DNA from 4 places in the Actinomadura rubrobrunea NBRC 15275 genome. Region 4 is predicted to be linked to each of the others. Evidence: riboswitches for the same ligand, from Rfam matches in the RefSeq annotation. Region 4 holds a riboswitch; each other region holds the start of a gene.
The links. Region 4 has a riboswitch for cobalamin ahead of metE (5-methyltetrahydropteroyltriglutamate--homocysteine S-methyltransferase). Riboswitches for the same ligand answer to the same signal wherever they lie in the genome.
Positions count from the first base shown of each region.

Region 1: it holds a riboswitch for cobalamin, as region 4 does, so the genes downstream of both, AR3_RS20510 (CbtB domain-containing protein) here and metE (5-methyltetrahydropteroyltriglutamate--homocysteine S-methyltransferase) in region 4, are expected to answer to the same signal.
Region 2: it holds a riboswitch for cobalamin, as region 4 does, so the genes downstream of both, cobN (cobaltochelatase subunit CobN) here and metE (5-methyltetrahydropteroyltriglutamate--homocysteine S-methyltransferase) in region 4, are expected to answer to the same signal.
Region 3: it holds a riboswitch for cobalamin, as region 4 does, so the genes downstream of both, AR3_RS06385 (putative cobaltochelatase) here and metE (5-methyltetrahydropteroyltriglutamate--homocysteine S-methyltransferase) in region 4, are expected to answer to the same signal.

Region 1 covers NZ_BCQU01000069.1:17,626-25,270, forward strand. Annotated here, with positions in the region: gene AR3_RS20485 (antibiotic biosynthesis monooxygenase family protein) at 1-129, shown strand, start outside; gene cimA (citramalate synthase) at 148-1,725, opposite strand; gene AR3_RS20495 (branched-chain amino acid aminotransferase) at 1,958-3,061, opposite strand; gene AR3_RS20500 (3-isopropylmalate dehydrogenase) at 3,260-4,315, opposite strand; gene AR3_RS20505 (NUDIX domain-containing protein) at 4,456-4,926, shown strand; cobalamin riboswitch at 4,977-5,167, shown strand; gene AR3_RS20510 (CbtB domain-containing protein) at 5,200-5,427, shown strand; gene AR3_RS20515 (CbtA family protein) at 5,447-6,184, shown strand; gene AR3_RS20520 ((2Fe-2S)-binding protein) at 6,215-6,940, opposite strand; gene serA (phosphoglycerate dehydrogenase) at 7,461-7,645, opposite strand, start outside.
Region 2 covers NZ_BCQU01000014.1:3,268-10,912, reverse strand. Annotated here, with positions in the region: gene AR3_RS31580 (serine/threonine-protein kinase) at 1-267, shown strand, start outside; gene cobN (cobaltochelatase subunit CobN) at 299-3,952, opposite strand; cobalamin riboswitch at 4,012-4,199, opposite strand; gene AR3_RS06280 (alkaline phosphatase family protein) at 4,383-6,179, shown strand; gene AR3_RS06275 (general stress protein) at 6,293-6,769, shown strand; gene AR3_RS06270 (LysE family translocator) at 6,778-7,416, opposite strand; gene AR3_RS06265 (ATP-binding protein) at 7,605-7,645, shown strand, end outside.
Region 3 covers NZ_BCQU01000014.1:28,782-36,426, reverse strand. Annotated here, with positions in the region: gene cobI (precorrin-2 C(20)-methyltransferase) at 1-689, opposite strand, end outside; gene AR3_RS06395 (cobyrinic acid a,c-diamide synthase CobB) at 686-2,035, opposite strand; gene cobO (cob(I)yrinic acid a,c-diamide adenosyltransferase) at 2,058-2,660, opposite strand; gene AR3_RS06385 (putative cobaltochelatase) at 2,663-4,693, opposite strand; cobalamin riboswitch at 4,773-4,925, opposite strand; gene AR3_RS06380 (ATP-binding protein) at 5,037-5,534, opposite strand; gene AR3_RS06375 (helix-turn-helix domain-containing protein) at 5,732-6,574, shown strand; gene AR3_RS06370 (DUF397 domain-containing protein) at 6,571-6,771, shown strand; gene AR3_RS06365 (LLM class F420-dependent oxidoreductase) at 6,898-7,645, shown strand, end outside.
Region 4 covers NZ_BCQU01000012.1:26,556-34,200, reverse strand. Annotated here, with positions in the region: gene AR3_RS05600 (RtcB family protein) at 1-1,122, opposite strand, end outside; gene AR3_RS05595 (dienelactone hydrolase family protein) at 1,119-1,766, opposite strand; gene metE (5-methyltetrahydropteroyltriglutamate--homocysteine S-methyltransferase) at 1,854-4,112, opposite strand; cobalamin riboswitch at 4,226-4,435, opposite strand; gene def (peptide deformylase) at 4,479-5,009, shown strand; gene AR3_RS30310 (hypothetical protein) at 5,491-5,655, shown strand; gene AR3_RS30305 (hypothetical protein) at 5,921-6,085, shown strand; gene AR3_RS05580 (tetratricopeptide repeat protein) at 6,179-7,498, opposite strand.

The DNA.
Region 1 (7,645 bases), on a different contig from region 4:
GAGCGCGCGGGCGCCCACGGACATGGGCACGGACATGGGCACGGGCACGGCGGCCCGGCGGCCGCCGCGGCCGAGCTGTGGAGCTTCGAGATCGTCCAGGAGGCCGACCCCAAGCCCGCGTCCGGCTGACACCGCCGGGACCCGGGATCAGCTCGCCTCGTACCCGGCGTGCAGCAGGCAGTAGGTGACGGCCTGCTCCAGGGCCTGCCAGGACGCGGCGATGACGTTCTCCTCCACCCCGACCGTGCCCCACTCGCGGTCGCCGTCGCTGGACTCGATGAGCACGCGGGTGCGGGCGCCGGTCCCGTGCGCGCCCTCCAGGATGCGCACCTTGTAGTCGACCAGCTCCAGCCGCGCCAGCTCGGGGTAGAGCCGCTCCAGGGCCAGCCGCAGGGCGTTGTCGAGCGCGTTGACGGGGCCGTTGCCCTCCCCGGTCGCGACGATCCGCTCGCCCTTGGCGTGCAGCTTGACGGTGGCCTCGGTGACCATGGAGCCGTCCGGGCGGCGCTCGACGATCGCCCGCCAGGACTCGACCTCGAAGTGCCGCTGCCGCACGCCGGTGAGCTCCTCGCGCAGCAGCAGCTCGAACGACGCGTCGGCGGCCTCGAAGGTGTAGCCGGCCGACTCCAGCTCCTTGACCCGCTCGACGACCTTGCGGGCCTTCTCGCCCGACAGGTCGTAGCCCAGCTCGCGTCCCTTCAGCTCGACCGAGGCGCGGCCGGCCATGCTGGAGACCAGCATGCGCATGTCGTTGCCGACGGCGGCCGGGTCGACGTGCTGGTACAGGTCGGGGTCGACCTTGACGGCCGAGGCGTGCAGCCCGGCCTTGTGCGCGAACGCCGACACCCCCACGTACGGCTGCTGCGAGCTGGGCGTGACGTTGGTGACCTCGGACACGGCGTGCGCGATGCGGGTCATCTCGGCCAGCTGCTCGTCGGACACCAGCCGCATGCCCCGCTTGAGCTGCAGGTTGCCGATCACGGTGAACAGGTTGGCGTTGCCGCTGCGCTCGCCGTAGCCGTTGGCGCAGCCCTGCACGTGGGTGGCGCCGGCCTTGACCGCGGCCAGCGTGTTGGCGACGGCGCAGCCGGAGTCGTCGTGGCAGTGGATGCCGATCCGGACGCCCTCCCCCACCACTTCGTGGACGACCTCGGCGAGCTCGTCGGGCAGCATGCCGCCGTTGGTGTCGCACAGCGCGACCACGTCCGCGCCCGCCTCGGCCGCGGTGCGCACGACCTCCAGCGCGTAGGCGGGGTTGGCCTTGTAGCCGTCGAAGAAGTGCTCGGCGTCCAGGAAGACGCGTCGGCCCTCCGCGCGCAGGTGGGAGACCGTGTCGCGGATCATCGCGAGGTTCTCCTCCAGGGTCGTGCGGAGGGCCAGCTCGACGTGCCGGTCGTGGCTCTTGGCGACGAGCGTCACGACCGGCGCGCCGGATTCGCGCAGGGCGGCCACGAGGGGGTCGTCCGCGGCCTTCGCGCCGGGCCGGCGGGTCGCGCCGAACGCGGCGAGCCGCGCGTGCTTCAGGTCGAGCTCTGTTCGAGCGCGCCTGAAGAACTCGGTGTCCTTGGGGTTGGCGCCGGGCCAGCCGCCCTCGATGAAGCCCACGCCGAGGTCGTCGAGGTGGCGCGCGATGGCGAGCTTGTCGCCCACCGAGAGGTTGAGGCCCTCCTGCTGCGCGCCGTCACGCAGCGTGGTGTCGTAGACGTGGAATCCGTCGCCGTGCATATCGCGGTCCCTCCAAGGGATCGAAAGCCCCGCCGGAAACGAAAAAGACCTCTCACGGACGTGAGAGGTCTGCGCGCCGGCGGTGTCCCGAATCAGTCGCCGGCGCGCCAGCCGATAATGACGAGGCTGAGGCGCATGGTGGTCACAGTCTGCCACATCCGCCGCGTGCTTGAGACATCCGTCCCAGATCTTGAGACGGATGTGGCAGGAGGGACACCGCCGCGCCCCGCGATCAGCAGATCTTGTGGACCCAGCCGTAGGGGTCGGGACGGCTGCCGTACTGGATGCCGATCAGCTCCTCGCGCAGCCGCATGGAGATCGGGCCGGGCTCGCCGTCGCCGATCGTCCAGGAGCGGTCGGCCGCCTTGACGCTGCCGACCGGGCTGATCACCGCGGCGGTGCCGCAGCCGAACACCTCGGTGATCTCGCCGGACTCGCAGCCGGCCTGCCACTCGTCGATGCTGATCTTGCCCTCCTCCGCCGGGATGCCGAGGTCGGGGGCGAGCTTGAGCAGCGAGTCGCGGGTGATGCCGGGCAGCAGGGTGCCGGTGAGGGCGGGGGTGAGCAGCCGCGCGTCGGCGCCGGAGCCGTACACGAAGACCAGGTTCATCGACCCGACCTCCTCGACCCAGCGGTGCTCGATCGCGTCCAGCCAGACGACCTGGTCGCAGCCGTGGGCCACGGCCTGGGCCTGCCCGGCGAACGAGGCGGCGTAGTTGCCGCCGGTCTTGGCCTGGCCCGTGCCGCCGGGCGCCGCCCGCGTGTAGTCCTGCGACAGCCAGACCGACACCGGCTTGATCCCCTTGGCGTAGTAGTCGCCGGACGGGGACGCGATGACCACGAACAGGTACTCGTCGGCGGGGCTGTTGACGCCGAGGGCCCGGGTGGTGGCGAACATGAACGGCCGCAGGTAGAGGCTGTGCCCGGCCCGGGTCGGCACCCAGTCGCGGTCGGTGCTGACCAGCAGCTCCAGCGACCGGACGAACAGCTCCTCGGGGATCTCGGGCATGGCCATGCGCTGGGCCGAGCGGTTCATGCGGGCGGCGTTGGCGTACGGGCGGAACGTGGCGATCGACCCGTCGGCCTGCCGGTACGCCTTGAGACCCTCGAACAGCTCCTGAGAGTAGTGCAGGACCTGGCTCGCCGGGTCCAGCGCGATCGGTCCGTAGGGCTCGAGCCGGGCGTCGTGCCAGCCCTTCCCCGCGGCGTACCGGATGGTGATCATGTGGTCGGTGAAGTGCCGGCCCCATCCCGGATCGGCCAGGATCGCCTCGCGCTCGGCGGCGCTGCGCGGCCGCTCGGAGAGCCTGATGTCGAAGTCCAGCGTGCTGCTCATCGTGGGTCCTCTCCCGGATCGCCCGACCGGCCCCGTTGCCGTTCGGGCATTCCTATCCTCATTGTCGTACTTCGTCCAGCCCTGCTCCCTGATCACGGCGCACACGAAGAACCGGGCGCGCCGTGACGGCGCGCCCGGTTCGGGTGGCTTGGGTCGCGAGTGCTGCTACAACGATTCGCGGTCCGGCCGGGGCGCGCCCTAGCCGGATACTCGCTCGGCGATCGCGTCGCCGATCTCGGCGGTGCCCCGGGCGGGGCGGCCGCGCCGGGCGGCCAGGTCGTCGGCGACGGCGCGCTCGACCCGGCGGGCGGCCTCGGGCGCGCCGATGTGGTCCAGCAGCATCGCCACCGACAGGATGGTGGCGGTGGGGTCGGCCTTGCCCTGCCCGGCGATGTCGGGGGCGCTGCCGTGCACCGGCTCGAACATCGACGGCGCGGTGCGGTCGGGGTTGACGTTGCCGGAGGCGGCCAGGCCGATGCCGCCGGCGATGGCGGCGCCGAGGTCGGTGATGATGTCGCCGAACAGGTTGTCGGTGACGATCACGTCGAACCGCTGCGGCATGGTCACGAAGAACATCGTGGCCGCGTCCACGTGCACGTAGTCGGTGGTGACCTGCGGGTACTCCTCGCCGACCCGCTTGACGGTGCGCTGGTACAGGTCGCCGGCGAAGGTGAGCACGTTGTCCTTGTGGACGAGGGTCAGCTTGCGCCGGGGCCGGGACGCCGCCACCTCGAAGGCGTAGCGCACGACGCGCTCGACGCCGTAGGCGGTGTTGACGCTCTCCTGGGTGGCGATCTCCTGCGGGGTGCCCTTGCGCAGCACGCCGCCGACGCCCGCGTACGGGCCCTCGGTGCCCTCCCGGACGACGACCATGTCGACGTCCTCGGGCTTGACCCCCGACAGCGGCGTGTCCATGCCGGGGAACAGCTTGACCGGCCGCAGGTTGACGTAGTGGTCCAGCTCGAACCGGGCCCGCAGCAGCAGCCCGCGCTCCAGCACCCCGCTCGGCACGCTCGGGTCGCCGACCGCGCCCAGCAGGATCGCGTCCTGGCCGCGCAGCTCCTCCAGCACCGCGTCCGGCAGCGTCTCGCCGGTCCGGTGCCAGCGGGCCGCGCCCAGGTCGTAGGTGGTCCGCTCGAACTTCAGGTCGTGGGCCGGCGCGACGGCGTCCAGAACCTTCAGGCCCTCGGCGACGACCTCGGGGCCGATCCCGTCACCAGGGATGACGGCCAGGCGGATGCTGCGGGAAGCCATGCGCGCACTCTACTGCAAACGTCTCAGTGCGTGAGCATCAGTCTCACTTTCCGGAACGCATGTCTCGCCCGAGCCCCGCCCCGCCGCCTTCCCGACCGAAGGATGAAGGTCGGCCGCCCCCGCCTTCTACAGTCGTGCCTGTGACCACGGACCCGGCAGACGGCTTCGCCCGACCGTACGCGGCCGCCGGTGTGCTGTTCTTCGACGAGCAGGACCGCGTTCTGCTGGTCGTTCCGACCTACAAGTCCTACCAGGACATTCCCGGCGGCTACATCGAGCGCGGCGAGACGCCGAAGGAGGCGGCCGCCCGCGAGGTGCGGGAGGAGCTCGGCATCACACCGCCGATCGGGCGCCTGCTCGTCGCCGACTGGGCACCGAGCCGGGCCGAAGGCGACAAGGTGCTGTTCATCTTCGACGGCGGTCTTCTCACGGCCGAGCACCGCGACAAGATCGAGCTCGCCCCGGACGAGCTCAGCGGCTACGGCTTCCACGACGTCGCACGGGTCCACGACCTGACGATCCCCCGCCTCGCACGCCGCATCGTTCACGCCTGCGCCGCCCGGCGAGACGGCGGCACCAGATACCTGGAGCACGGCGAAGCCGTCTCCTGAGGTCGGACGGGGGCGACAAAACCCGAACTTGACGCTGGACCACCCCAAAGGGGACGCTCTCCTCGACAAGTTCACATCGAGGCGACGGTGAGCAGGAACCTGGTGCGAGTCCAGGACGGTCCCGCCACTGTGACCAGGGAGCCCCCCGCCACGCGACGACCACGGCCGGACATCCGGCGGGAAGGTCGGCGGGAGGCGTCGATCTGGGAGTCAGGACACTGACCCGTCGTCCTCCCGTACCGGGGCGAGTGCACCCCGTGAGGAGATTCAGAGATGGCTCAGACCGCCGTTCCGTCGACGTCGGCCGCCGGCGAGCGCCCCGCGCCCGTCGGCATCCCCCTCCGCGAGATCCTGCCCTGGGCGGTGTTCGCCGCCGTGCTGGGCGCGGTGCTGATCTACTTCGTCGGCGCCGAGCAGGGCGCCACCTCCCTCATCGGCGGCACCTGGGTGCACGAGTTCACCCATGACGGCCGCCACCTGCTCGGCTTCCCCTGCCACTGACCGACGGGCCGATCCGCCGATGATGAGATCACTGCTGGTCCGCGGCATGCTCGCCGGGCTGGCGGCGGCGGCGCTCGCGCTCGTCGTCGCCTGGCTGTACGGGGAGCCGCAGGTGAACCGCGCCATCGCGTTCGAGGAGGCCCAGGCGGCCGCCGCCGCCCACGCGGGGCACGAGGAGGAGGTCGTCAGCCGCACCGTGCAGAAGACCGCCGGGCTGGTCACCGCGCTCGGCGTGTACGGCGTCGCGCTCGGCGGGCTGTTCGCGATCGCGTTCGCGTTCGCCTACGGCCGCGTCGGCGCGCTCGGCGCCCGCGCCACCGCCGCGCTGGTGGCGCTCGGCGGCTTCGTCGCCGTCGAGGTCGTGCCCTTCCTGAAGTACCCGCCGACGCCTCCCGCCGTCGGCGCCCCCGAGACGATCGGCGGCCGCACCGCGCTGTACTTCGGCATGGTGGCGCTGGGCGTGCTGTCCGTCGTCGCCGCCGTGATCGTGTTCCGCCGCCTGCTGCCCCGGCTGGGGGCGTGGAACGCGGCGATCGCGACGGCCGCCGGGTTCGCGGTCGTGCTGGCGGTGGCGTTCCGGCTGACCCCGACCCCGGACGCGATCCCGGACGGGTTCCCGGCCACGGTGCTGTGGGACTTCCGGATCGCGTCGCTGGGCGTCCAGGTCGTCCTGTGGGCGACGCTGGGCGCGGTGTTCGGCGTGCTGAGCGAGCGCGCCGTCCGGAGGCGGTCGGCGGCGACCGCCGCCGCGGCCTGACGTCGGCGTCCTCCTGCGCCGCCGCGACGGTCACGGGCGGCGCAGGAGGGCGCAGTCGCCGCACATCTCGCCGCCGGGCGGCACCCGGTAGTACAGGCAGCAGCTCCGGCGGACGAACCCGTCCGGCGTGAACGCGCCGGTGCCCGCCAGGGGTTCGCGCTCGAACAGGCGCCGCACGAGCGTCCCGACCGGCGCGGCCAGCTCGGGCCGCAGGGAGCCCGCGCGCAGCGTCCCGGCCAGGGCCGCGGCGGCGTTGCCCCACAGGAGGCCGTCGGCGAGCCTGACGATCCGCAGCAGCCCCGCCCGCAGCGGCCGCAGCTGCTCCTCGACCACCGTCCGGTGCACCGGCTCCGCCGCGGCGGCGGGGTCGCCGTGGACGGGCCAGCCGTCCGGGTCGGCCAGCCACAGCGCGATCGGCGCGCCCGGCGCCCAGCGCCAGTGCAGCCCGGACAGGTCGGGGACGACGCCGTGCGCCGTCGCCGCCACCACGGGCGACCACAGCCGCGACGCGAGCCCTTGGAACAGGATGGAGGCCGCCACCCGGCGTTCCCGGGTGCCCAGCCGCCGCGCGTAGGCGTCGATCAGCTCCTCGATCCGCGCGGGGTCGGGTTCCGGCAGCGGGCGCCAGGCGGGGTCCGCCTCCTCGGCGGGATCGGTGACGATCTCGAAGTACGGCCCCAGCCGGGCCGCCTCGTCCAGCGCCCGCCGGACGGCGTCCGCCCCGGCCCGCTCACCCGTGCCCACACGAGCGATCATGCCATCGGCGTGCCCGCGCGGGCGTGGGGTCAGCCGCCGGACCGGCCGCCGTTGTCGCGGCGGTCCAGGGCGATCTGCAGCGCGCGGGCCGCCTCCTCGGCGGCGTCCTCGGCGGGGGCGGAAGTGGTGACGTCGACGTTCATGGGTCGCTGTCCCTCGTGGTGTCGGTCGTGTCAGGAGGTCGTGTCAGAGATCGACGGACTTACGGCCGGCAGCACCCTGCTCCGCGGCGGGTCGCCGGCCTGCCGAATCAGGCCCCGCCGCGGCGGCGAAGGATGCGTACCACGAAGCGCATGACCGTCTACCACGGTACCGGCCCGTCTCCCCGGTTGTCCCGATTCGTGGCCAGACTTCTCACATGATGAGACGCGGTGCGGGGAGACGGGCGAGCCGCATGCCGTCTGACCTGGGCTTGCAGGGTCTCGGCCGGCGAGATTCCGGACCGCGGGAACGGCGAAGGCGGGCCGAGGGGCGTCGCGCCGCCCGGCCCGCCTTCGAAGGGTCCGTCAGCCGTCCCGCGTCAGCCGTCGAGGTCGACGCGGCGGCCCATCTCGGCGCCGATCTCGTCGCGGATCACGTCGACCAGCTGGGCGGGGATGGCCGAGTCGACGGTCAGGGCGATCAGCGCGGTGCCGCCCTTGGCGTCCCGGCCCACCTGCATGCTCGCGATGTTGACGCCCTGGTCGCCGAGCAGCCGGCCGACCA
Region 2 (7,645 bases), on a different contig from region 4:
GACGGCGCGGCGGCCGAGCTGGCCTCCGGCCCGGTCCCCGACTTCGAACTGGACGACGCCGACCGGATGCAGGCCGAACTGGACCTGCGCGGCGGCGTCCCGCGCATCGCGCTGTGGGTCAACGGCGACCCGATCTTCGAGTACACCGACCGGCGCGACCCGCTGCTCCAGGGCACGACCGGGCTGGTCCTGGACGACGCCGGGACGAGCGAGCGGGTCACGGCCGTCTTCGACGACTTCGCCCTCTGCCAGGCCAAGGACGCCTGACCTGCCCAGACCACGGGCTAGTACAGAACAGCTAGTCGTCGTCCTCGGCCTCCAGGTCGCCTTCCAACCGCAGGTAGGTCTGCCGGAGGCGGTCGAGGGTCTCGGGGTCGGGCGCGGCCCACAGGCCGCGGTCGGCGGCCTCCAGGAGGCGTTCGGTGATGCCGCGCAGCGCCCACGGGTTCGACTGCTCCATGAACGCGCTGGTCTCGGCGTCGAAGACGTACTCCTCGGCCAGCCGCTCGTACATCCAGTCGTCGACGACGCCGGCGGTGGCGTCGTACCCGAACAGGTAGTCCACGGTGGCGGCCAGCTCGAACGCGCCCTTGTAGCCGTGCCGCCGCATCGCGGCGATCCAGCGGGGGTTGACCACGCGGGCCCGGAAGACGCGGTGGGTCTCCTCGGCGAGGGTGCGGGTCTTCACCTGGTCGGGAAGCGCTGAGTCGCCGACGTAGGCCGCGGGGTTGCGGCCGGTCAGGGACCGCACCATGGCGACCATGCCGCCGTGGTACTGGAAGTAGTCGTCGGAGTCGACGATGTCGTGCTCGCGGGTGTCCTGGTTCTTGGCGGCGACGGCGATGCGGCGGAACGCGGACTCCATGTCGGCGCGGGCCTCCCGGCCGTCCAGCCCGCGGCCGTAGGCGTAGCCGCCCCACACCGCGTACACCTCGGCCAGGTCGGAGTCGTCGCGCCAGTTGCGGGCGTCGATGAGGGGCAGCAGCCCGGCGCCGTACGCGCCGGGCTTGGAGCCGAAGATGCGGGTGGTGGCGCGGCGCCAGTCGCCGTGCGCGGCCCGGTCCTCCAGGGCGTGCCGCCGGACGAAGTTGCGGTCGACGGGCTCCTCCAGCGCGGCGACCGCGCCGATGGCGTCGTCGAGCAGCGTGATGACGTGCGGGAACGCGTCGCGGAAGAACCCGGAGACGCGCAGCGTGACGTCGATGCGGGGACGGCCCAGCTCCTCCAGCGGGACGATCTCGAACCCGGTGACGCGGCGGGAGGCGTCGTCCCACACCGGGCGGCAGCCGATGAGCGCCAGCACCTCGGCGATGTCGTCGCCCTGGGTGCGCATGGCGCTGGTGCCCCACACGGTCAGGCCCACGCCGGCCGGGTACTCGCCGGTGTCGTCCAAGTGCCGTCGGATCAGCGAGTCGGCCAGCGCGACCCCCACCTCCCAGGAGTTGCGGGACGGGATCGCCTTGGGGTCGACCGAGTAGAAGTTGCGGCCGGTCGGCAGCACGTTGACCAGCCCGCGGGTGGGCGAGCCGGACGGCCCGGCGGGCACGTATCCGCCGGACAGGGCGTGCAGCACCGCGCCGATCTCGTTCCGCGTGGCCGCCAGCCGCGGCACCACCTCGGTCGCGGCGAACTCCAGCAGCCGGACGACGCCGTCGATCTCGCGGCCGAGGGCGTCCCGGCAGACGGCGGCGGCCTGCGCCGCGTCCCAGCCGCGCTCCTCCATGCCTTCGACGAGGCGGCGGGCGAGGGACTCCAGCACGTCGACGGCGTCGGAGGCGGTGCGGGCGCGCGTCCCGGCGACGTCGGCGTCCACCCGCGCGCCGGGCTCGGCGAGCAGCGCCTTCTCGTCCAGGCCGTGCTCGGCGGCGAGCGCCGACCGCAGGCCCGGCATGGCGCCGGCGACGCCGCCCCACACCTGGGCGGCGCGCAGCACGGCCAGCACGAGGTTGACCCGGGGCGCGCCGACCGGCTCCTGGCCGAGGATGTGCAGGCCGTCGCGGATCTGCACGTCCTTGACCTCGCACAGGTAGCCGTCGATGTGCAGGATGAAGTCGTCGAACTCGTCCTCGCCCGGCATCTCCTCCTGGTGCAGGTCGTGGTGCAGCTGCGCGGCCTGCACGAGCGTCCAGATCTGGGCGCGCACCGCGGGGAGCTTGGCCGGGTCCAGTTCGGCGACGGTGGCGTACTCGTCGAGCAGCTGCTCCAGCTTGGCCAGGTCGCCGTAGGTCTCGGCGCGCGCCATCGGCGGGACGAGGTGGTCGACGACGGTGGCGTGGCCGCGGCGCTTGGCCTGCGTGCCCTCGCCGGGGTCGTTGACGATGAACGGGTAGACGAGCGGGACGCCGCCCAGCACGGCGTCCGGCGCGCATTCGGCCGACAGCCCGAGCCCCTTGCCGGGCAGCCATTCGAGCGTGCCGTGCTTGCCGAGGTGCACGATCGCGTCGGCCTGGAACTCCTCGTCCAGCCAGCGGTAGGCGGCCAGGTAGTGGTGGGACGGCGGCAGGTCGGGGTCGTGGTAGATCGCCACCGGGTTCTCGCCGAAGCCGCGCGGCGGCTGGATCATCAGCACGACGTTGCCGAACCGCAGCGCCGCCAGGACGATGTCGTCGCCGTCCACGTACAGCTCGCCGGGCGGATCGCCCCAGTGCGCGCGGATGCGCTCGCGCAGCGGCTCCGGCAGCGCCTCGAACCAGCGCAGGTAGGCGTCGAGGGGCACCCGGGCGGGGGCGTTGCGCAGTTGCTCCTCGGTGAGCCACTCCACGTCGTGGCCGCCGGCCTCGATCAGCGCGTGGATGAGGGCGTCGCCCGAGTCGGGATCGCTCCAGTAGGCGTCGTCGTCGCCGAGCCGGTAGCCCGCGGCGGCCATCGCGCGCAGCAGCCGCACGGCCGAGGTGGGCGTGTCGAGTCCGACGGCGTTGCCGACGCGCGAGTGCTTGGTCGGGTACGACGACAGGACGATCGCGACGCGTTTGCGGTCGTTCGGCACGTGTCGCAGGCGGGCGTGCCGCACGGCGATCCCGGCGACGCGGGCGGCGCGCTCCGGGTCGGCCGCGTACACGGGGATGCCGTCCGGCCCTTCCTCCTTGAAGGAGAACGGCACGGAGATGAGGCGTCCGTCGAACTCGGGGATCGCGACCTGCATGGCCGCGTCCATCGGCGACAGCGCCCCGTCCGACTCCTCCCAGGCGGCGCGGGGCGTGGTCAGGCACAGGCCCTGGACGACGGGCACGTCCAGGGCGGCCAGCGCGCCGACGTCCCAGGAGTCCTCCTCGCCGCCCGCGCTCGCCCGGGACGCGACCGCGCCGCCCGCCGCCAGCACCGTGGCGACCAGCGCGTCGGCCTGCTCGAGGAGGTCAAGCAGGCCCGGGTCGGCTCCGCGCAGCGACCCGCAGAACACCGGCAGCGCGTTGGCCCCCTGCTCCTCGATCTGCCGGCACAGGACGTCGACGAACGCGGTGTTGCCCGACAGCTCGTGGGCGCGGTAGAAGACGACGCCGACCGTGGGCTTGGCCGGGTCGAGTTCATACGACCCGTGCACCCCGTACGCCGGCGTCGGGACGGGCGGCGCGAAGCCCTCGCCCGTCAGCAGCACGGTGTCGGAGAGGAACCGCGCCAGCTCCCTGAGGTTGGCGACGCCGCCCTCCCGCAGGTAGCCCAGCGCCTCCGCGGCCACCCCGGCGGGGACGGTGGACAGCGCCATCAGCTCGGCGTCCGGGTCGGCCTCGCCGCCGAGGAAGACCACGGGCAGGTCGCCGCGCCGCAGCCGCTCCACCCCCTCCGGCCAGGTCTTGCGGCCGCCCAGCAGCCGGACGACGGCGACGTCGGCGTCCTCGGCGAGCCGGTCGACGGCGTCGGCGTCGAGCCGCATCGGGTTGGCCGTCACGTAGCCCGCGTCGGCCGCGCGGGCGGCGAGCAGCTCGGTGTCGGCGGTGGACAGCAGCAGAACACGCATCGGCAGGGCCTCCTCCGGGGTCCGCGCCCCGGCTCGGTGACGAGGTCGACGACGGCGCGGAGTCTCCTGGCTCCCGGATCGTCGTCTCGGCCTCCGGCCTTCCAGCGTGTCCGGCCAGGGACGACACCCTGGCCGTGAGGCGATCCTCCCTTCACCGCGAACGCCTCATCCGACGCCGTGGCCCTGCGTGGAGGCGGACTCCCCGGTCACAGTTGCGGGACAGCCCCGGATTCGCACCGGGTTCCTCCCCTGCCGTCGGCCGTCATCGTAGCTTCCAGCAGGGGCCCGCACGGCGGGCGCGTCCGACGGCGTCGGCGCGGCTGAACCGGTCCGGCGGGGGTGCCGTACACAGGATGGGCAGCGCGGACCGGTTTCCCTGCGGGCCGGCATGCGCAGACACTGATCAGCATTGCTTGGCTTGGGAGGCCCCTTGTCCCTCTTCACGCGTTCTCCCCGGGGACCGGAGACGCCGGCCGACGACGGCGCTGCGCCGGGCGAAGGCGCCGCCGCGGACGGCAAGGACGGCGGCCGTGCTCAAGGCGCGGGCGACGGCGAACACCGGGGCACGGCGGGGTGGCTCCGACGGCACCGCGTCGTTCCGCGGACCGTCACCGTCCTGGCGTTCCTGCTCGTCGCGTTCGCCCTGCTCACGCCGAACCGGCTGAGCGAGATCACCCCCGGCGCGTTCGCCCGCGTGCCGATCGAGGGGGTGCTCGGCGTGGTCGTCGTGCTGGCCCTGCGCGGGCGGGCCCGGCGGATCGCGGCGGGGTGCGGCGGCGCCGCGCTGGGCGCGCTGCTCGTGGTGAAGATCGTCGACATGGGCTTCTACCAGGTGCTGGTCCGCCCGTGGGATCCGGTGCTGGACTGGGCCTTCCTCGAGGCGGGCCTGGAGTTCGTCACCGGGGAGCACGGCGGCGCGAGCGCCGTCGCGTTGGCGGCGGGCGCGGCGGCGCTGGCGGTCGGCGTGATCGTCGTCATGGCGCTGGCCGCGATGCGGCTCGCGGGCGTCGCGGCCCGGCACGACGTCCTGGCGGCCCGCGCCGTCGTGGTGCTGTGGGCGGTGTGGAGCGTCGGCGCCGTGTTCGGCGCGCAGCTCGTCCCGGGGGTCCCGGTCGCGTCGTCGAACACCGCCAAGCTCGCCTACAGCCGCGCGCTCAAGGTGCGCAGGGGCCTGCACGACAAGGAGGTGTTCGCCCGGCAGGCGGCCGTGGACGACTTCCGCGCCACGCCGGGCGACAAGCTGCTGACCGGCCTGCGCGGCAAGGACGTGGTGATCGCCTTCGTCGAGAGCTACGGCCGCGACGCCGTGGAGGACCCGCAGTTCTCCGCCCAGGTCGGCGCGGTGCTCGACGCGGGCGGGGAACGCCTGCGCAAGGCCGGCTTCCACGCGCGCAGCGGCTGGCTCACCTCCTCCACGATGGGCGGGGGGAGCTGGCTGGCCCACGCCACGCTGCTGTCCGGCCTGTGGATCGACAACCAGCAGCGGTACCAGAACCTGGTCGCCACCGACCGGCTGACGCTCAACCGCGCCTTCGGCCGGGCGGGCTGGCGGACCGTCGGCCTCATGCCCGCCATCACCCGGGCCTGGCCGGAGGGCCGGTTCTTCGGCTACGACCAGATCTACGACTACCGCACCCTCGGGTACCGCGGGCCGCGCTGGGCGTACGCGACCATGCCCGACCAGTACACGCTGTCGTTCTTCCAACGCGTCGAGCGCGAGCGCGAGGGGCGCACGACGCCGGTCATGGCCGAGATCGAGCTGGTGTCCAGCCACGCCCCCTGGGCCGCCATCCCGCGCCTGGTCGACTGGAAGCAGGTCGGGGACGGCTCGATCTTCCACGCCCAGGGCGGGGTGAGCCTGAAGGCCGCCAAGTGGCCGCCCAACGACAAGATCCGCGGCGAGTACCGCAAGTCGATCGAGTACACGCTGAGCACGCTGATCTCGTACGTGGAGACCTACGGCGACGACGACCTGGTGCTGGTCTTCCTCGGCGACCACCAGCCCGCGCCGACGATCACCGGGGAGGACGCGAGCCGCGACGTCCCCGTCACGATCGTGGCCCGCGACCGCGAGGTCCTCGACCGGATCTCGGACTGGGGCTGGCAGGACGGCCTCAAGCCGGGGCGCCGGTCCCCCGTCTGGCGGATGAGCGACTTCCGCGACCGCTTCCTGACCGCCTTCGGCTCGCAGCCCGTCCGCGCCCAGTCCCAGGCCAACCCGCGCTGACCGCCGCCGAGACGCGGAAGGCCATGGCCGCGGGCCGTTCTCTCCGGACATGTGCGGCATGGGGCGACGTGGGTAGTTCCTGCGGCAACACACCGGAGAGAAGGACGGATGCCATGAACACCCAACCGGTCCCGGACACCGACCGTCCGGTCATCGGGTCGTACCCCACCTACGAGGGCGCCCAGCGGGCGGTGGACTTCCTCTCCGACGAGAAGTTCCCGGTGGAGCGGACGGCCATCATCGGCTCGGACCTGAGGATGGTGGAGACCGTCCTCGGCCGCCTCACCAAGGGCCGCGCCGCTCTGGCCGGCGCCGGGAGCGGCGCCTGGTTCGGCCTCCTGATCGGACTGCTGCTGACGCTGTTCACCGCGAACCACAGCGACGTGCCGCCGCTGCTGGCGGGCGGCATCGTCATCGGGGCGGTGTTCGGCGCGGTGTTCGGCTTCATCGCCCACGCCCTCACCGGCGGGCGCCGCGACTTCGCCTCCCGCAGCCAGATCGTCGCCGCCCGCTACGACGTCGTCGCCGACCCCGAGGTGGCCGAGGAGGCCAAGAACATGCTCATCAAGCTGTCCTGGCGGGAGACCTGACCCCGCGGTCAGTCCGTGCGGCCGGCGGTGGCGACGCTGACGCCGAGGCCGATCATCATGAGGCCCCCGGTGCCGCCGACCGCGGCCAGGCGGCGGGGCGAGCGGGCGAACCAGGCGCGGGCGGTGCCCGCCGCCAGCCCCCACCCGCTGTCGCAGGCCAGCGCGATCGCGACGAAGATCAGTCCGAAGACCGCCATCTGCAGCGGGACGTGACCCTGCTCGGGCCGCGCGAACTGCGGCAGCACGGCGGCGAAGAAGACGAGCGTCTTGGGGTTGGTCACGCCGACGACGAACCCCTGCCACAGCGAGCGCCCGTCGCCCCCGGCGCGGTCGGCGCGCACCAGCGCGTCGTGCAGCGACCGGCGGTGCCGGATCGCCTGCACGCCGAGGAAGACGATGTACGCGGCGCCCGCCAGCTTCAACGCGGTGAACACCACGGCGGACCGCGCCACGACCGACCCGATCCCGAGCGCCACCGCCATGCTCGCCGCCATCGCCCCGAGGGCGTTGCCGACGACGCCGACCAGCGCCGTCCGGCGCCCGTACGCCAGCGCCCGTCCGACGACGAAGAGCACGCTGGGCCCGGGGATCACGATGATGACCGCGGCCATCGCGGAGAACCCCAGGATCTGTTCCATCGACACCATGGCCTCGGACGCTACCGTTCGGCGTCCGCACGACGCACCGCATTAACCGCCCCATCCCGGGCACAGCGCCCGGGCCCGCCCGTGCCTCCCGTCCGGCGGCAGCCGGGGAAATGCGGGCGCAAGGAAATGTCGAAACGGCCGTTACCGTTTTCAGGGGCAGTGAACGCCCTGGAGGACGGCGGCCCATCATGACTTCCACCTTGATCGGCAGGGACCATCCCGCGGCGGT
Region 3 (7,645 bases), on a different contig from region 4:
GCGGTGACCAGCTCCGGGTCTCCCGGTCCGACCCCCACGCCGATCAGACGGGGCGCCTCCCCGCCCCGCGCCTCGTCCAGGTCGGGACGCAGCAGGCTGAAGACGACCTGGTCCAGGTGCTCGCCGCCGGGGCCGCGTTCGGCGCCGCGCGCGACGCCCTCGCGCCGGAAGCCGGCCTTCTCGGCGACGCGCAGGGAGGCGCGGTTGCCGGTCACGGCGCGCAGCTCCACGCGGTGCAGGCCGCACGTGCGCAGCGCCCACTCCGACACCAGGGTCAGCGCCTCGGTGGCGTAGCCGCGTCCCCGCCAGGACGGGCGCATGCCGTAGCCGACCTCGCAGCTCAGATGCGACCAGTCCAGCCGGAACAGCCCGATGGTGCCGGCGAACGCGCCGGTCAGGCGGTCGGCCACCGCGAGATGCACGCCGGTGCCGTACCGCTGCGGCTGGTGCACGCCCCGGTCCAGCCACCAGGCCAGCGTCTCGGCCTTCAGCTCGCGCGGGAAGGTCGGCGGCAGGACGTCCTCCCCGGCCCGGATCACCTCGATGAGGGCGGCGGCGTCGTCCAGGTCGAACGGGCGGACCACCACCCGCTCGCCTTCGAGGCGGACCGCCTCGCGGAAGGCGCTCATGCGGCGGCCGTCCGCCGGGTCGCGGACGGGGACGGCGCCGGGGTCGTCGGCGGCGGTCATCGGCAGGCCTCCACCATCCTCTGCGCGAAGTGCGGCGCGCCGGCCCAGTGCAGGTGCAGGTAGGACGCGACGCACGGGCCCTGGACGAACCCCTCCGGCCCGGACGGCGACCACTGCCACGCCGCGGTGGCGCCGTGGCCGGGCGCGGTGACGGTGCGGTGGAACTCGTGGCCCCGCACCCGCTCGCCGGTGCGCGCCACCACCGAGTCCGACACCGCGACGGCCGCCCGGTAGCCCAGCGTCAGCCGCGGGGCCATCGTCGCGGTCACCTCGCCCAGCAGTCCGCACATCGGCACGCCGTCCAGTTCGCGCGCCAGGTACAGCAGGCCCGCGCACTCGGCGTACACCGGGCCGGTGAACGACGCCAGCTCGCGCCGCAGCGGCTCGTTGGCCGACAGCTCGGCGGCGTACATCTCGGGGAAGCCGCCGCCGATCACCACGCCCCGCGTGCCGGACGGCAGCCGCTCGTCGCGCAGCGGGTCGAACCGGACGACCTCGGCGCCCGCCGCTTCCAGCAGCTCCTCGTTCTCGGCGTACCCGAACGTGAACGCCGGGCCGCCCGCGATCGCGATCCTCGGCCGCTCCCCCCGCGCCTCCTCCGCGGCGGGAGGCTCCCAGGGGGCCGCCGCCAGCGGCGGGGCGGAGCGCGCCACGGCCATGACGGCGTCCAGGTCGCAGGACTCGGCGACCAGCTCCCCCATGCGCCGGACCGCCGCGACGGCCTCGGCGTCGCGTTCCGCCGCCGGGATGAGCCCCAGGTGCCGGGACGGGGTGGAGACGCCGTCGTGCCGGCGCAGCGCGCCCAGCACGGGCAGGCCGATGTCGGCCAGGGCGTCGCGGCACATCTGCTCGTGCGCGTCCGAGCCGACCTTGTTGAGGATGACGCCGCCGAAGCGCACGTTCCCGTACGTGCGGAACCCGTGCACCGCGGCCGCCACGGACCGGCCCGAGGCCGCCGACGCGTCCACCACCAGGACCACGGGCGCGTCCAGCAGGGCGGCGACGTGCGCGGTGGACGCGAAGTCGCCGCCGGAGTCGTCCCTCCCGGCGCCGGTGAAACCGTCGTACAGGCCCATGACGCCCTCGATGACGGCCACGTCCGCCCCGGCCGCGCCGTGCAGCAGCAGCGGCGCGACCAGCTCCTCGGACGTCAGCCAGGGGTCCAGGTTGCGGCCGGGCCGTCCGGCGGCCAACGCGTGGTACCCGGGATCGATGTAGTCCGGCCCCACCTTGTGGGGGGACACCGCGAGGCCCCGCGCCGCCAGCGCCGCCATCAGCCCCGTGGCGACGGTCGTCTTGCCGCTGCCCGAGGCGGGGGCCGCGACGACCAGGCGGGGAACGCTCATGACGGCGCCCCCGCGGGCGCGCTCACCATTCGATGCCCTTCTGGCCCTTCTGCCCCCGGTCCATGGGGTGCTTGATCTTGCCCATCTCGGTGACCAGGTCGGCGAACTCCACCAGCCGCGGGTCGGCGTCCCGGCCGGTGATGACCACGTGCTGGCGCCCCGGCCGCTCCCGGAGCGCGGCGATGACGTCGTCGACGTCCACCCAGCCCCACTTCATCGGGTAGGTGAACTCGTCCAGCACGTACAGCCGGTACGTCTCGGCGGCCAGGTCGCGCTTGATCTGCTCCCAGCCCTCGCGCGCGTCGGCCGCATGGTCGGCCTCGGTGCCGCGCCGCCGGATCCACGACCAGCCCTCGCCCATCTTGTGCCAGGCCACCGTGCCGCCCTCGCCGCTCTCGCCGAGCAGCCGCAGCGCCCGCTCCTCGCCGATGCGCCACTTGGCGGACTTGACGAACTGGAACACCCCGATCGGCCAGCCCTGGTTCCAGGCCCGCAGCGCCAGCCCGAACGCGGCCGTGGACTTCCCCTTGCCCGGGCCGGTGTGCACGATCACCAGCGGGCGGTGGCGGCGCTCGCGCGTGGTCAGCCCGTCGTCGGGCACGTACTCGGGTCGTCCCTTCGGCATGCCTAGGCCCCCCTCCTCAGCGCGCGCTCCCGCCAGGAGGCCCTGGCGTCCCGGACGACTCCGGCGAGGGAGCCCGCGGCGAGATCCTCCAGCCGGACGACCTCGGCGCCCAGCCGCCCGCCCAGCTCGGCCGCCAGGCCCAGCCGCACCGGTCCCGACTCGCAGTCGACCACCACCGACGCCACGTCCGCCAGGAGCGCCGCCGCGGCGGCCGGGTCGGGGCCGTGGGTGGCGCGGCCGTCGGTCACCACGACCAGCAGCGGGCGCCGGGACGGGTCGCGCAGCCGCTCGACGCGCAGCACCTCGGCGGCGCGCAGCAGCCCGGCGGCGAGCGGCGTGCGCCCGCCGGTGGGCAGCCGCTCCAGGCGGCGCGCCCCCGCCTCGACCGACGAGGTCGGCGGCAGCACCAGCGCGGCGTCCCGGCCCCGGAAGGTGATCAGGCCGACCTTGTCGCGGCGCTGGTAGGCGTCGAGCAGCAGGCTCAGCACGGCGCCCTTGACGGCGCGCATCCGCCGCCGCGCGGCCATCGAGCCGCTGGCGTCGACGACGAACAGCACGAGGTTGCCCTCGCGCCCCTCCCGCACCGCTTCGCGCAGGTCCTCGGACGCGACGACCAGGCCGGGGCCGGTGCGGCCGCGGGCGCGCTGGTGGGGGGCGGCGGCGCGCAGCGTGGCCGCCAGGTGCAGGTCGCGCGTCCCGGGCCGGGCGCCGGAGACACGGCCGTGCGGGCTGCGCGCCTTGGAACGGCGGCCGGGCGCGCCCGTACCGGTGCCGGGGACGGTGAACAGGCGCGGCTTGTAGGCGGCGTCGGCGGGCGCGGGTTCGTTCTCGCGATCGGCTCCCGCCCGGCCCGACCGGCCGCCGTCGCGCTCCGAGCCCGCCGGCGAACCGGACGGCCGCGCGTCGCCGGACGCGTCGGCCGACGCGTCGGGCCGTCCGCCGCCGGGGCCGCCGGAAGGAGGCGGGTCGTCGTCGGGGGGCTCGGGGGACGGGTCGGCGTGCTCGGCGAGCACCTCGTCGAGCTTGCTCTCGTCCAGGCCGGGGGCGTCGAACGGGTCGCGGCGGCGCCGGTGCGGCAGCGCCAGCCGCGCCGCCGTGCGCACGTCGTCGGCGGTGACCTCGGTGCGGCCGTGCCAGGCGGCCAGCGCGATCGCGGCGCGGGCGGTCACCAGGTCGGCGCGCAGCCCGTCCACCTCGAAGGCGGCGCAGACGGCGGTGATCTGCCGCAGGGCCGCGTCGGTCAGCCGCACCTCCGGCAGCCGGTCGCGCGCGGCGGCGATCCGGGCGGCCAGCTCTGCCTCCCGCTCCGCCCACTCGGCGGCGAACGCGGCCGGGGACTCCTCGAAGCGCAGCCTGCGCCGCACAACCTCGGCGCGCTCGTCCGGGTCGCGGGTGGCGGCGACCTCGACGGTGAGGCCGAACCGGTCCAGCAGCTGCGGACGCAGCTCGCCCTCCTCCGGGTTCATGGTGCCGACCAGCAGGAACCGCGCCGCGTGCCGCACCGACACGCCCTCGCGCTCGACGTGCGACTCGCCCATCGCGGCGGCGTCGAGCAGCAGGTCGACCAGGTGGTCGTGGAGCAGGTTGACCTCGTCGACGTACAGCACCCCGCGGTGCGCGGCGGCGAGCAGGCCCGGCTCGAACGCCTTCACGCCCTCGGCGAGCGCCCGTTCGATGTCGAGGGAGCCGGTGAGCCGGTCCTCGGACGCGCCGACGGGCAGCTCCACCAGCCGCGCGGGCCGCCGCTCCGCCCCGTGCCCGTCGTGGGGTCCGTCGGGGCAGCCGGGGTCGGGGGCGTCCGGGTCGCAGGAGAACCGGCAGCCGGCGACCACCCGCACCGGCGGCAGCAGCCCGGCCAGCGCGCGCACGATCGTCGACTTGGCGGTGCCCTTCTCTCCCCGCACCAGCACGCCGCCCACGCCCGGCGACACCGCGTTGATCAGCAGCGCGAGCTTGAGGTCGGCCATCCCGACGACGGCGGAGAACGGGTAGCGGTGCGGGGCGGTCCGCCGGTCGGTCGCCGGACGGCTCATCGGCCCATCAGACGGGGCATGCCTCATCAATCCTTCCCCTCGGGTGTCCACGCCCGTGGCGGTCAGCTGCGACGGCCGGAGTCTCCTGGCTCCCGGATCACCGTTCCGGCACCGTCCCGGTGAGGGACGGCGCCGCTCCCCCGGCCTTCCAGCGTCGTCGCCGTGGCCTTCCGTGGGGGCGAACTCCCCGGTCACAGTTGCGGGCACAGCCCCGGATTCGCACCGGGTTCCTCCGCATCCGTCGACTGCAAAGCATGGCATACCGCCCGCATCCGCCCAAGTGGCGCCCACCCGGGTGCGATGCGGGCGGGCCCGCGGGGCCGTCGCGCGGGGCCCGGTGCGGTCAGGACGCGCCGGCCACGGCGAACCACACGGCCTTGCCCGGCACGGGCGTGTCCAGACGCGAGAACGTGCGCAGCAGGCCCCAGCGGCCGCGCGACAGCTCGGCGACGATGCTCAGGCCCCGGCCGCAGTCGCCGGACGTCCACGAGTAGCCGGGCAGGGTGGCGTCGCCGAAGGCGTCGAACACGGCGCAGCGCACCTCGGCGGGCGGCCGGGCGCCGCCCTCGTCGGCGCTCAGCCACAGCTCGTGCGGTCCGTGGTCGGCGGCGTGCTGGTAGGCGTTGGTGGCCAGCTCGCTCACCATGACCCGGGCGTCGGCGATCGCGTCCGGCGGCACGGCCAGCGCGGCCAGCGCGTCGGCCAGCAGCGTCCTGGCCCGGCGGGCGCACTCCGGCCCGCGCGGCAAGGTCCAGGCCCAGCCCGATCGGACGTCCGGTCCACCGACGGGCGCCGCGCCCGGCGGAGCGGCGTCATGGATGAGTTCTGACGAGGTGTGCACGGGCCCCTCCCCGCGGTCGAACAGTCTCGGCGGACTACGCGGCCATCTCGTCCCGTTACTGTGGGTCTCCTGGCGGTTACGCTTCCATGCAGCGTCGCGTGAGAATCTCATCCGCGCAACACCGTTCGCGAGATTGCTCTTACCGGGTTCGCCAATCGCGTTGAGAGGTACGGACCGAAACGCCAGACTCTGCCGTCATGACGTACCGGCCGACCGTACGAGGTCGTCGACTGGCCCGGGAGCTTCGCCGCCTGCGCGAGAATCTGGGCCTCACGTTGCAGGACGTGGCGGACCAGCTGAACTGGTCGCGCGCGACGCTGTCGCGCGTGGAGACGGCGCAGACCAGGCCCAAGGTCGGCGACGTCGCGCGGATGCTGGAGCTGTACGGGGTGCCCAGTCCGGAACGGGACGCCCTGATGACGCTGGCCCGCGAGGCGGGCCAGCGCGGCTGGTGGACCGCCTACGCCGACGTCTTCACGGGCAGCTACGTGGCGTTGGAGGACGAGGCGTCCGCCATCCACACCTGGGACCCCCAGCTGGTGCACGGGCTGCTGCAGACCGAGGACTACGCCCGCGCGGTGATCACCGCCGGGCGGATGCTGCCGGGCCCGGTGGAGATCGAACGCCGCGTCGCCGCGCGCAAGGCGCGGCAGGCGCTGCTCGACCGCAAGGACGCGCCCCTGCTGCACGTGGTGCTGGACGAGGCGGTGCTGCACCGCCCCATCGGCGGACCTTCGGTGATGAACGCCCAGCTCAGGAAGCTGGTCACGATGGCCGAGCGCCCGAAGGTGACGGTGCAGGTGCTGCCGTACGGGGCGGGCGAGCACGCGGGACTGGACGGACGCTTCACGATCCTTTCCTTCCCGGACGCCGCCGACCCCGATATCGCCTACGTCGAAGGCACCATGGGTGACGTTTACGTCGAAAGCGCAGAGGAAACAGGCGTACACAGGCGTCGCTTCGACCGCATCGTCGAGGCGGCGTTGTCCCCCGAGGATTCCGCGCACCTCATCATCGAGGCAGCAGGGAGCAGCCCGTGAAGAACCTGCATCGCGAACTCACCCGCGCTCTTTGGCGCAAGTCCACATACAGCGGAAGCGGTGACCAGTGCGTCGAAGTGGCGGCGCTTCCGCACGGTCTGCGCGCGGTCCGCGACTCCAAGGACCCGTCCGGTCCGGCGCTGATCCTTTCGGCGGACGGCTGGCGGGCCCTGGTCCGCACCGCACGCTCCGTATGATCCCCTCGGCGCGGTCGGCGGCCTGCCCTGCCCCGAGCCGCTGACCGCGCCGGCGGACGCCGCCGCCCTTCCCGCCGACTAGAACGTGTTCTAGTATGTGCGCCGTCGATCTCCGGAGGGTGCCTCGTGACCGCGGACCTCAAGCTGGGCCTCAACGTCGGCTACTGGCAGCGCGACCCCGACGACCAGACCGAGACGGTGCTGGCCGCCGAGCGGCTGGGCTACTACGCGGTGTTCACCGCCGAGGCCTACGGCTCGGACGCCTTCACCCCGCTGACGTGGTACGCCGCCCGCACCACGCGCATCAAACTGGGCACCGCGGTGGCGCAGCTGTCGGCGCGCACCCCGGTGGCGACCGCCATGCACGCCCTCACCCTCGACGCCCTGTCGGGGGGACGGCTGATCCTCGGCGTGGGCGCGTCCGGACCGCAGGTCGTGGAGGGCTGGTACGGGGTCCCCTTCCCCAAACCGCTGGCGCGCACCCGCGAGTACATCGACATCATGCGCCAGGTCTGGCGCCGCGAAGCCCCGGTGACCAGCGCCGGCCCGCACTACCCGCTGCCGTACCCGGGCGGCACCGGGCTCGGCAAGCCGCTGAAGTCGATCGTCCACCCGCTGCGCCCCGACATCCCCGTCTACCTCGGAGCCGAGGGCCCCCGGAACGTCGCGCTCGCCGCCGAGCTCGCCCAGGGCTGGCTGCCGCTGTTCATCGACCCCGCCAAGATCGAGCCGCTGTTCGGCGCGTCGCTGGCCGGGCGCCCGCCCGGCTTCGAGATCGCCGCGACCGTCGCCACGATCGTCACCGACGACCTGTCCGCCGCCCTGGAGCTCGCCAAGATCCCGCTGGCGTTCTACATCGGCGGCATGGGCGCCC
Region 4 (7,645 bases):
GGTGCCCATGGTCCCCGGGACCAGGACGGGCTGACCCGCGTCCCGCAGATCCGGCGGAAGCTCGGGGTGGCCCGGCGGGAACGCCCGCGTGGCGCCCTTGCGATGCACGCACACCCGGCGCCGCCGCCCGCCGATCTCGTGCTCCTCCAGCTTGGCGAGGTTGTGCGACACGTCGTACACCAGGTCCAGGCGCACGCCCGCGACCCGTTCGAACACCCGCCGCGCCGCCTCCGCCAGCAGCTGCCGGTTGGCGCGCCCGTAATTGGCGGCCGCCGCCATCGCCCCCAGGTAGGCCCGTCCGGGCGGCGACTCGACCGGCGCGCAGGCCAGCTGCCGGTCGGGGACGCGGATGCCGTACCGGGGCATCTCCCGTTCCATGACCCGCACGTGGTCGGTGCAGACCTGGTGGCCGAGGCCCCGCGACCCGCTGTGGATCATCACGCAGATCTGGTCGCGGCGCAGCCCGAACGCCGCCGCGACCGCGTCGTCGTGCACGGCGGCGACCCGCTGCACCTCCAGGAAGTGGTTGCCGGAGCCGAGGCTGCCGACCTGCCCGGCGCCGCGTTCGACGGCGCGCGCGCCGACCTGCCCGGGGTCGGCGTCGGCGACGGCGCCGCCGTCCTCGCAGCGGTCGAGGTCGCGCGGCACGCCGTGGCCGCGTTCGACGGCGAACCGGGAGCCGCCGGTGAGGATGCCGGTCAGCTCCTCGGCGCCGCGGAGCCGCCAGACGGCGCCCTTGCCCATGCCGCGCGGCACGGCCCGGTCGAGCCCGTCCATGACGTCCCGCAGGACGGGCCGCAGCCCGTCCGCGTCGATGTCGGCGGCCAGCAGCCGCACCCCGCAGGAGATGTCGAAGCCGACGCCGCCGGGCGAGACGACGCCGCCGTCGGCCGGGTCGGTGGCGGCGACCCCGCCGATCGCGAAGCCGTAGCCCCAGTGGACGTCCGGCATCGCATACGACGCCTCGACCACGCCCGGCAGCGTCGCCACGTTCGCCACCTGCTGCAGCGCCTGCTCGGCGTCGCGCAGCAGCGCCCGCGAGGCGAACACCACCCCGGGCACGCGCATCGGGCCGGTCGGCTCGATCCGGTACCGGTAGGGCCCCTCCTGCACCAGGTTCATCGCTTCAGGTGGGCGGTGAACCAGCCGGTGGCCAGCTCGGTGACCCGCTCCAGCGCGCCGGGCTCCTCGAACAGGTGGGTCGCCCCCGGCACGATCTCCAGGCGGTTGACGGCGCGCAGCCGCTGCCTGGCCTGTTCGTTGAGCTCCAGCACGCCCGTGTCGTCGCCGCCCACGATCAGCAGCACGGGCGCCCGCACCCGCTCCAGCGCGTCGCCCGCCAGGTCCGGACGGCCGCCCCGCGACACCACCGCCTCGACCGCGTCGGGGCGGTGCGCGGCGGCGGCGAGCGCCCCCGCCGCGCCGGTGCTGGCGCCGAACAGCCCGATGGGCAGCCCCGCCGTCTGCGGCGACCGGCCCGCCCAGTCGACGGCGCCCACCAGGCGCCGCGCCAGCAGGGCGATGTCGAAGCGCAGCGCGGCCGTCTCGGCGTCCAGACGTTCCTCGTCCTCGGTGAGCAGGTCCAGCAGCAGCGTGCCGAACCCGGCGGTGTTCAGCCCGGACGCGACGGCGCGGTTGCGCGGGCTGAACCGGGAGCTTCCGCTGCCGTGCGCGAACAGCACGACTCCGCCGGCCCGGTCGGGCACCACCAGGTCTCCGTCGAGGGAGGCGTCCGGGAGCCCGACCGAGACACCCGTGGTGATCATCATCGTCCCCAGTGCTCTCGTACGGCCTGTGCCGCCCGGTTCGCCCTACCCGCGCACGGCCGTCTCATGCGCCCGGGCGCCCCGGGCTCACATGCCGTTCAGGGACGCGCGGACGCGGTGCGCGGCGTCCACCATGGTCCGCAGCGCGGCCTCCGTCTCCGCATAGCCGCGCGTCTTCAGCCCGCAGTCCGGGTTGACCCACAGGCGGCCGGGCGGGACGACCCGCAGCGCCCGCCGCACGAGGTCCTCGATCTCCTCGACCGGCGGGACGCGCGGCGAGTGGATGTCGTACACGCCGGGGCCGATCCCGCCCGCGTACCCGGCGTCCCGCAGGTCCGCGACGAGCTCCATGTGGGACCGGGCCGCCTCCACGCTGGTCACGTCCGCGTCCAGCGCCTCGATCGCGCCGAGCACCTCGCCGAACTCGGCGTAGCACATGTGCGTGTGGATCTGCGTGGTGTCCGCGACGCCGCCGGTGGCCAGCCGGAACGCGCCCACCGCCCAGTCGAGGTAGGCGGCGCGGTCCGCGCGGCGCAGGGGGAGCAGTTCGCGCAGCGCGGGCTCGTCCACCTGGATCACCCCGATCCCGGCGGCCTCCAGGTCGCGGATCTCGTCGCGCAGCGCCAGCGCCACCTGCCGGGCCGTCGCGGCGAGCGGCTGGTCCTCCCGGACGAACGACCAGGCGAGCATGGTCACCGGCCCGGTGAGCATGCCCTTGACGGGCTTGCGGGTGCGGGACTGGGCGTACGTCGTCCACCGCACCGTCATGGGGCCCGGACGGGTCACGTCCCCGTGCAGGATCGGCGGCCGCACGTACCGGGTGCCGTACGACTGCACCCAGCCGTTGCGGGTGGCGGCGAACCCGTCGAGCCGCTCGGCGAAGTACTGCACCATGTCGTTGCGCTCGGGTTCGCCGTGGACGAGCACGTCGAGCCCGATCCGCTCCTGGAGGTCGATCACCTTGTCGATCTCCGCGCGCATGATCTGCTCGTACGCGGCGTCGTCGATCCGGCCCGCCCGGTGGTCGGCGCGCGCCCGGCGGACCCGCTCGGTCTGGGGGAACGAGCCGATGGTCGTGGTCGCCAGCGGCGGCAGGTTCAGCGACCGCCGCTGCGCGGCGAACCGCACCGCCCGGTCGGGGCGGACGGTGCCGTCCCCGAGCGCGTCCAGCCTGGCCCGGACGCGGTAGTCGGCGCGCGGCGCCGCGGCCGGCCCGTCTTCGGCCGCCCGGGCGGCGATCGCCTCGGATCCGCGCGTCAGCGCCCGGCCGATCGCGACGACCTCGTCCGCCTTCTGCCGCGCGAACGCCAGCCGCCGCCGCAGGCCGTCGTCGAGGCCGGTCTCGGCGTCCAGGTCCAGCGGGACGTGCATCAGGCTGCACGAGGTGCTCGCCACCACCTCGCCCGCCAGGCCCAGCAGGGCCGCGCAGGTGGACAGCGCCGCCGACAGGTCGGTGCGCCAGACGTTGCGTCCGTCCACGACTCCGGCGACCACGGTGCGGCGCGGCAGCCCTCCGATCGACGCGACCGCCTGCAGGTTGCCCGGCCCGGCGACGAAGTCCAGGCCGATGGCCTCCACGCGCGTGGCGGCCAGCACCGGCAGCGCCCGCCCGATCTCCCCGAAGTACGTGGCGACGAGGATCTTCGGCCGGGACGGCAGCCCGCCGAGCCGGTGATAGGCCCGGCCCAGCGCGGTCAGTTCCCGCTCGCTGCGGTCGGCGGCCAGCGCGGGCTCGTCCAGCTGCACCCACTGCGCGCCCGCCCCCGCGAGCCGCTCCAGCAGCTCCGCGTACACCTCGACCAGCGGGTCGAGGAGGTCCAGCGGATCCGTGGCCGTCCCCGGCTCCGGCTTGGCCAGCAGCAGGTAGGTCAGCGGCCCCACCAGGACGGGACGCGTCTCGATGCCCAGCTCGCGCGCTTCGAGGTATTCGAGGATCGGCTTGGCCCGCGCGCCGTCGGCCAGCCGAAACCGCGTGCGCGGCCCGATCTCGGGGACCAGGTAGTGGTAGTTGGTGTCGAACCACTTGGTCATCTCCAGCGGCGGCACCCCTTCGGCGCCGCGCGCCATGGCGAAGTAGGCGTCCAGCCCTCGCAGCCCCCGGAACCGGGCGGGGACGGCGTCCACCATCACGGTGGTGTCAAGGACCTGGTCGTACAGCGAGAAGGTGTTGGACGGCACCAGGTCGACCCCGGCGTCGCGCAGGGTGTCCCATACCTCGCGTCGCAGCGTTCCGGCCGTGCGCAGCAGTTCGGTTTCGCTGATCCGGCCCGCCCAGTACGCCTCGGTGGCGCGCTTCAACTCCCGCTGGGCCCCGATGCGCGGGTATCCGAGCACGGTCGATGTCATGGCGTTTCTCCCTCGTCCGGCCATGGCACGGCCGCACGAGAGAGCAAGGCGGGGGCGTGTCATCGACGCCCGCGTCCCGAGCCTTCCCGCGAGGCCGTGGACACCGCGCGCCGATCGGCGCGCGGGCGGAGGCAGGTCTTCGGACTCACGGGCGCTTGCGTCCTACTGGCCGTCGCTTCCCAGGCCGCCTGCGGCCCAGTGCGTATGACGGCGGTCGTTCCCGTACACCGCTGCGGGGCAGTCCCGGATTCTCACCGGGTTCCCTCTTACGACATCCGCCGCGCCGCTGGCCGGCGGATGAACCTTCCGCAGCGGCGAGCATACCCGGTGCGCCTACGATGCAAGGCGGACCGAGGGAGGACGTGGATGACCGGACAGGCGAGACCGATCACGCTGGTGGGCGAACCCGTGCTGCACCGCCCGTGCCGCCCCGTCGAGCAGTTCGACGACGACCTGGCGCGCCTGGTGGAGGACATGTTCGCCAGCATGTACGCGGCCGAAGGGGTCGGCCTCGCCGCCAACCAGATCGGCGTGGACCTGCGCGTGTTCGTCTACGACTGCCCGGACGAGAACAACGAGTCGCAGAAGGGCGTCGTGGTCAACCCCACACTCGTCCTCCCGGACCTTCCCGACCGGCGGCTGGACGACAGCGAGGAGGGCTGCCTGTCCGTGCCCGGCGCCCACGCCCCTCTGGCCCGTCCCGACCGCGCCACCTGCCACGGGTTCGACGTCACCGGCGCCCCGATCACCGTCGAAGGCACCGGCCTGCTCGCCCGCTGCCTCCAGCACGAGACGGACCACCTGGACGGCAAGCTCTACATCGACCGCCTGCCGACCCGCGTCCGCAAGCAGGTGCTCAAGGACTTCGAGGCCCACCGCGCCGCCTCGGCCGATTGATCACGCGAACGGCCCTCGACCGTTCGACCGGCGCGGCCGGCGGCAGGCCGCGCCGCTTCCGCACGCCGCCGAAACCGCCGACGGCACCGCTCGTCCTGAGCGCGCGCGTGCTCTGCGCGTGTGACCAGCGCAAAGCGGCCCGCCGTCCGCGGCGCCTGCCCTGCGCGTCGCGCCATTGCCTTCCGCGGCCGCGCCTGAAAATGAGGAGTGCCGCAAAAACGGTCTTGACAGCGAATGCCGTCGGCAGGTTGAATGCTCGGCATGGAGCTGTGAATCTTCCGGGTTGAGCCAACCGCGGCACGCACGCCGCCCGCTCCCCTCCTCTCACCTGACCGGATCCCGCTGCACCACGTTGACCAGCGGCGACGTCTTCCGGTCCTTCTCCATCCAGCCATCTCTCACGGCCGTTGCGGCGTTGTCGGAGACGAATACGCCCTTTTCGCGGCCGCATTCAACGAGCCTGCCCGGAGGTGACTCCTACATGCGTGCCATCCACCTGAACATCAACTCCAACGACCCCTTCTCCAAGGCCGCGAAAAAGGGCAAGAAGCGCACCAGCCGCGACCCCAGGGCCGCCGCATTCGCCCACCACCACCGCCGCAACGTGCGCCAACTGCCCACCCGCCGCCTCCAACGCGGCCGATGACCACTCCGGGCCGCCCGGACACCTCCCCCCGGGCGGCCCGGCAGCCCTGAATTCATCACTATGAGCTCTCGCTAGAGCGGTCCCGCGCCTGAATCACCCATACAAGCCCGCCACTGCACGACCACCCGCTCGCGCGAGCACACCCACATCAACCTGCGAAGACGCGGCCAGTCCGGCCGTCTTCACGGCCGTTGCGGCGTTGTCGGAGACGAATACGCCCTTTTCGCGGCCGCATTCAACGAGCCTGCCCGGAGGTGACTCCTACATGCGTGCCATCCACCTGAACATCAACTCCAACGACCCCTTCTCCAAGGCCGCGAAAAAGGGCAAGAAGCGCACCAGCCGCGACCCCAGGGCCGCCGCATTCGCCCACCACCACCGCCGCAACGTGCGCCAACTGCCCACCCGCCGCCTCCAACGCGGCCGATGACCGCCCCGGGCCGCCCGGACACCTCCCCCCGGGCGGCCCGGCACCGCTCATCAACTCCCGCCCGCCCGGACGAGAGCAGGACCGGCGCCTCGCTCAAGCCGGGTGGGCGTAGCCGTGCTGGACGAGCCACTGCAACCAGCGGGTCGCCTCATCGTTGCGGCCTGACCGCGTCAGCAGCTCCGCCAGCAGGGTGACCGCCTCGACGTCCTCGGCCTCCGCGGCGCGCCGCAGCCAGGTCTCGGCCTCGTCGAGACGGCCGGTCTCCTTCAGCAGCCGGCCGAGGTTGCGGAACGCCGCCGGGAGGCCCGCGTCCGCGGCCCCCCGCAGCAGCGGCTCGGCCTCGTCGTAGCGCCGCTGGTCGAGCAGGTCACGGGCGGCGGCGTTCATCGCGGGCGGGTATCCGGCGTCGGACGCCTTCAGCAGATACGGGATGGCCTCCTGGTAGCGGTTCTGCCCGTTCAGCAGCACGCACAGGTTGTACATCGCGGGGACGTGGCCGGCCTCGGCCGCCCGCCGCAGCCACGTCTCGGCCTGCGGCGGGTCGCCGTCGGCCAGGTCGTTCCCCAGGTTGTACATGGCGTCGACGTGCCCGTGCTCGGCGGCCCGCGTGTACCAGTCGCGGCCCTCGGCGGCGCGTCCGGTGTCGCCGAGCAGGACGGCGAGGTTGAACATGGCCTGCGGCTCGCCCGCCTCGGCGGCCTGCCGGAGCCACCGCTCGGCCTCGCCGAGCCGCCCCGACTGCGCCAGGAAGACGCCCAGGTTCGTCACCGACAGCGCGCGCCCGGTCTCGGCGGCGGCGCGATGCCAGCGCTCGGCCTCCTCCATCCGCTGCGCCGACGCGCACCAGCGGGCCAGTTCCGTCATCGCCGCGGGGTCGCCCGTCTCGGCGGCCCGGCGGAACCACCCCTCGGCCTCCTCGGCCCGTCCCGTCCGCCGCGCCGCGTCGCCGAGATACAGCATCGACTCGGTGTCCCCGGCTTCGGCCGCCCGCGTGAACCACTCGTGCGCCTCGGCGTCCCGCCCGGTCTCGGCGCACACCAGCGCCAGGTTCACCATCCCGTGGACGACGCCCTTCTCCGCCGCCCGGCGGAACAGCTCCTCGGCCTCGCCCCGGCGCTGCGGATCGCCCATGAGCAGGGTGCCGAGGTTGACGATCGCCTGGACTTCGCCGGCGTCGGCCGCCGCCCGCAGCCACCGCTCGGCCTCGCCGGTCCGGCCCGCGCCGGACAGCAGCGTGCCGAGGTACTTCATGGCCATCACGTGGCCGGTCTCGGCGGCCGCGGCGTACCACCGTTCGGCCTCCTCCACGCGGCCGTCCCGCTCGCACATCAGGCCGAGCTGCGCCTGGGCCTCGGCGTCGCCCGCCTCCGCGGCCACCCGGCACGCCTGCTCCTCATGCCACGTCCTGGCCATGCCGTCCTTCCCACGCCCGTCCGGGTCTCCCGGTGTACGACTCCCGGCTGGAGACCAGGGTTCCGCCTTTGACGGTCAGACCGTGAGCGAACGGACGAAAGAGGCGTCCAGCGGCCACGCGGCCCGGAGATGCCCGCCGCGCTCCGG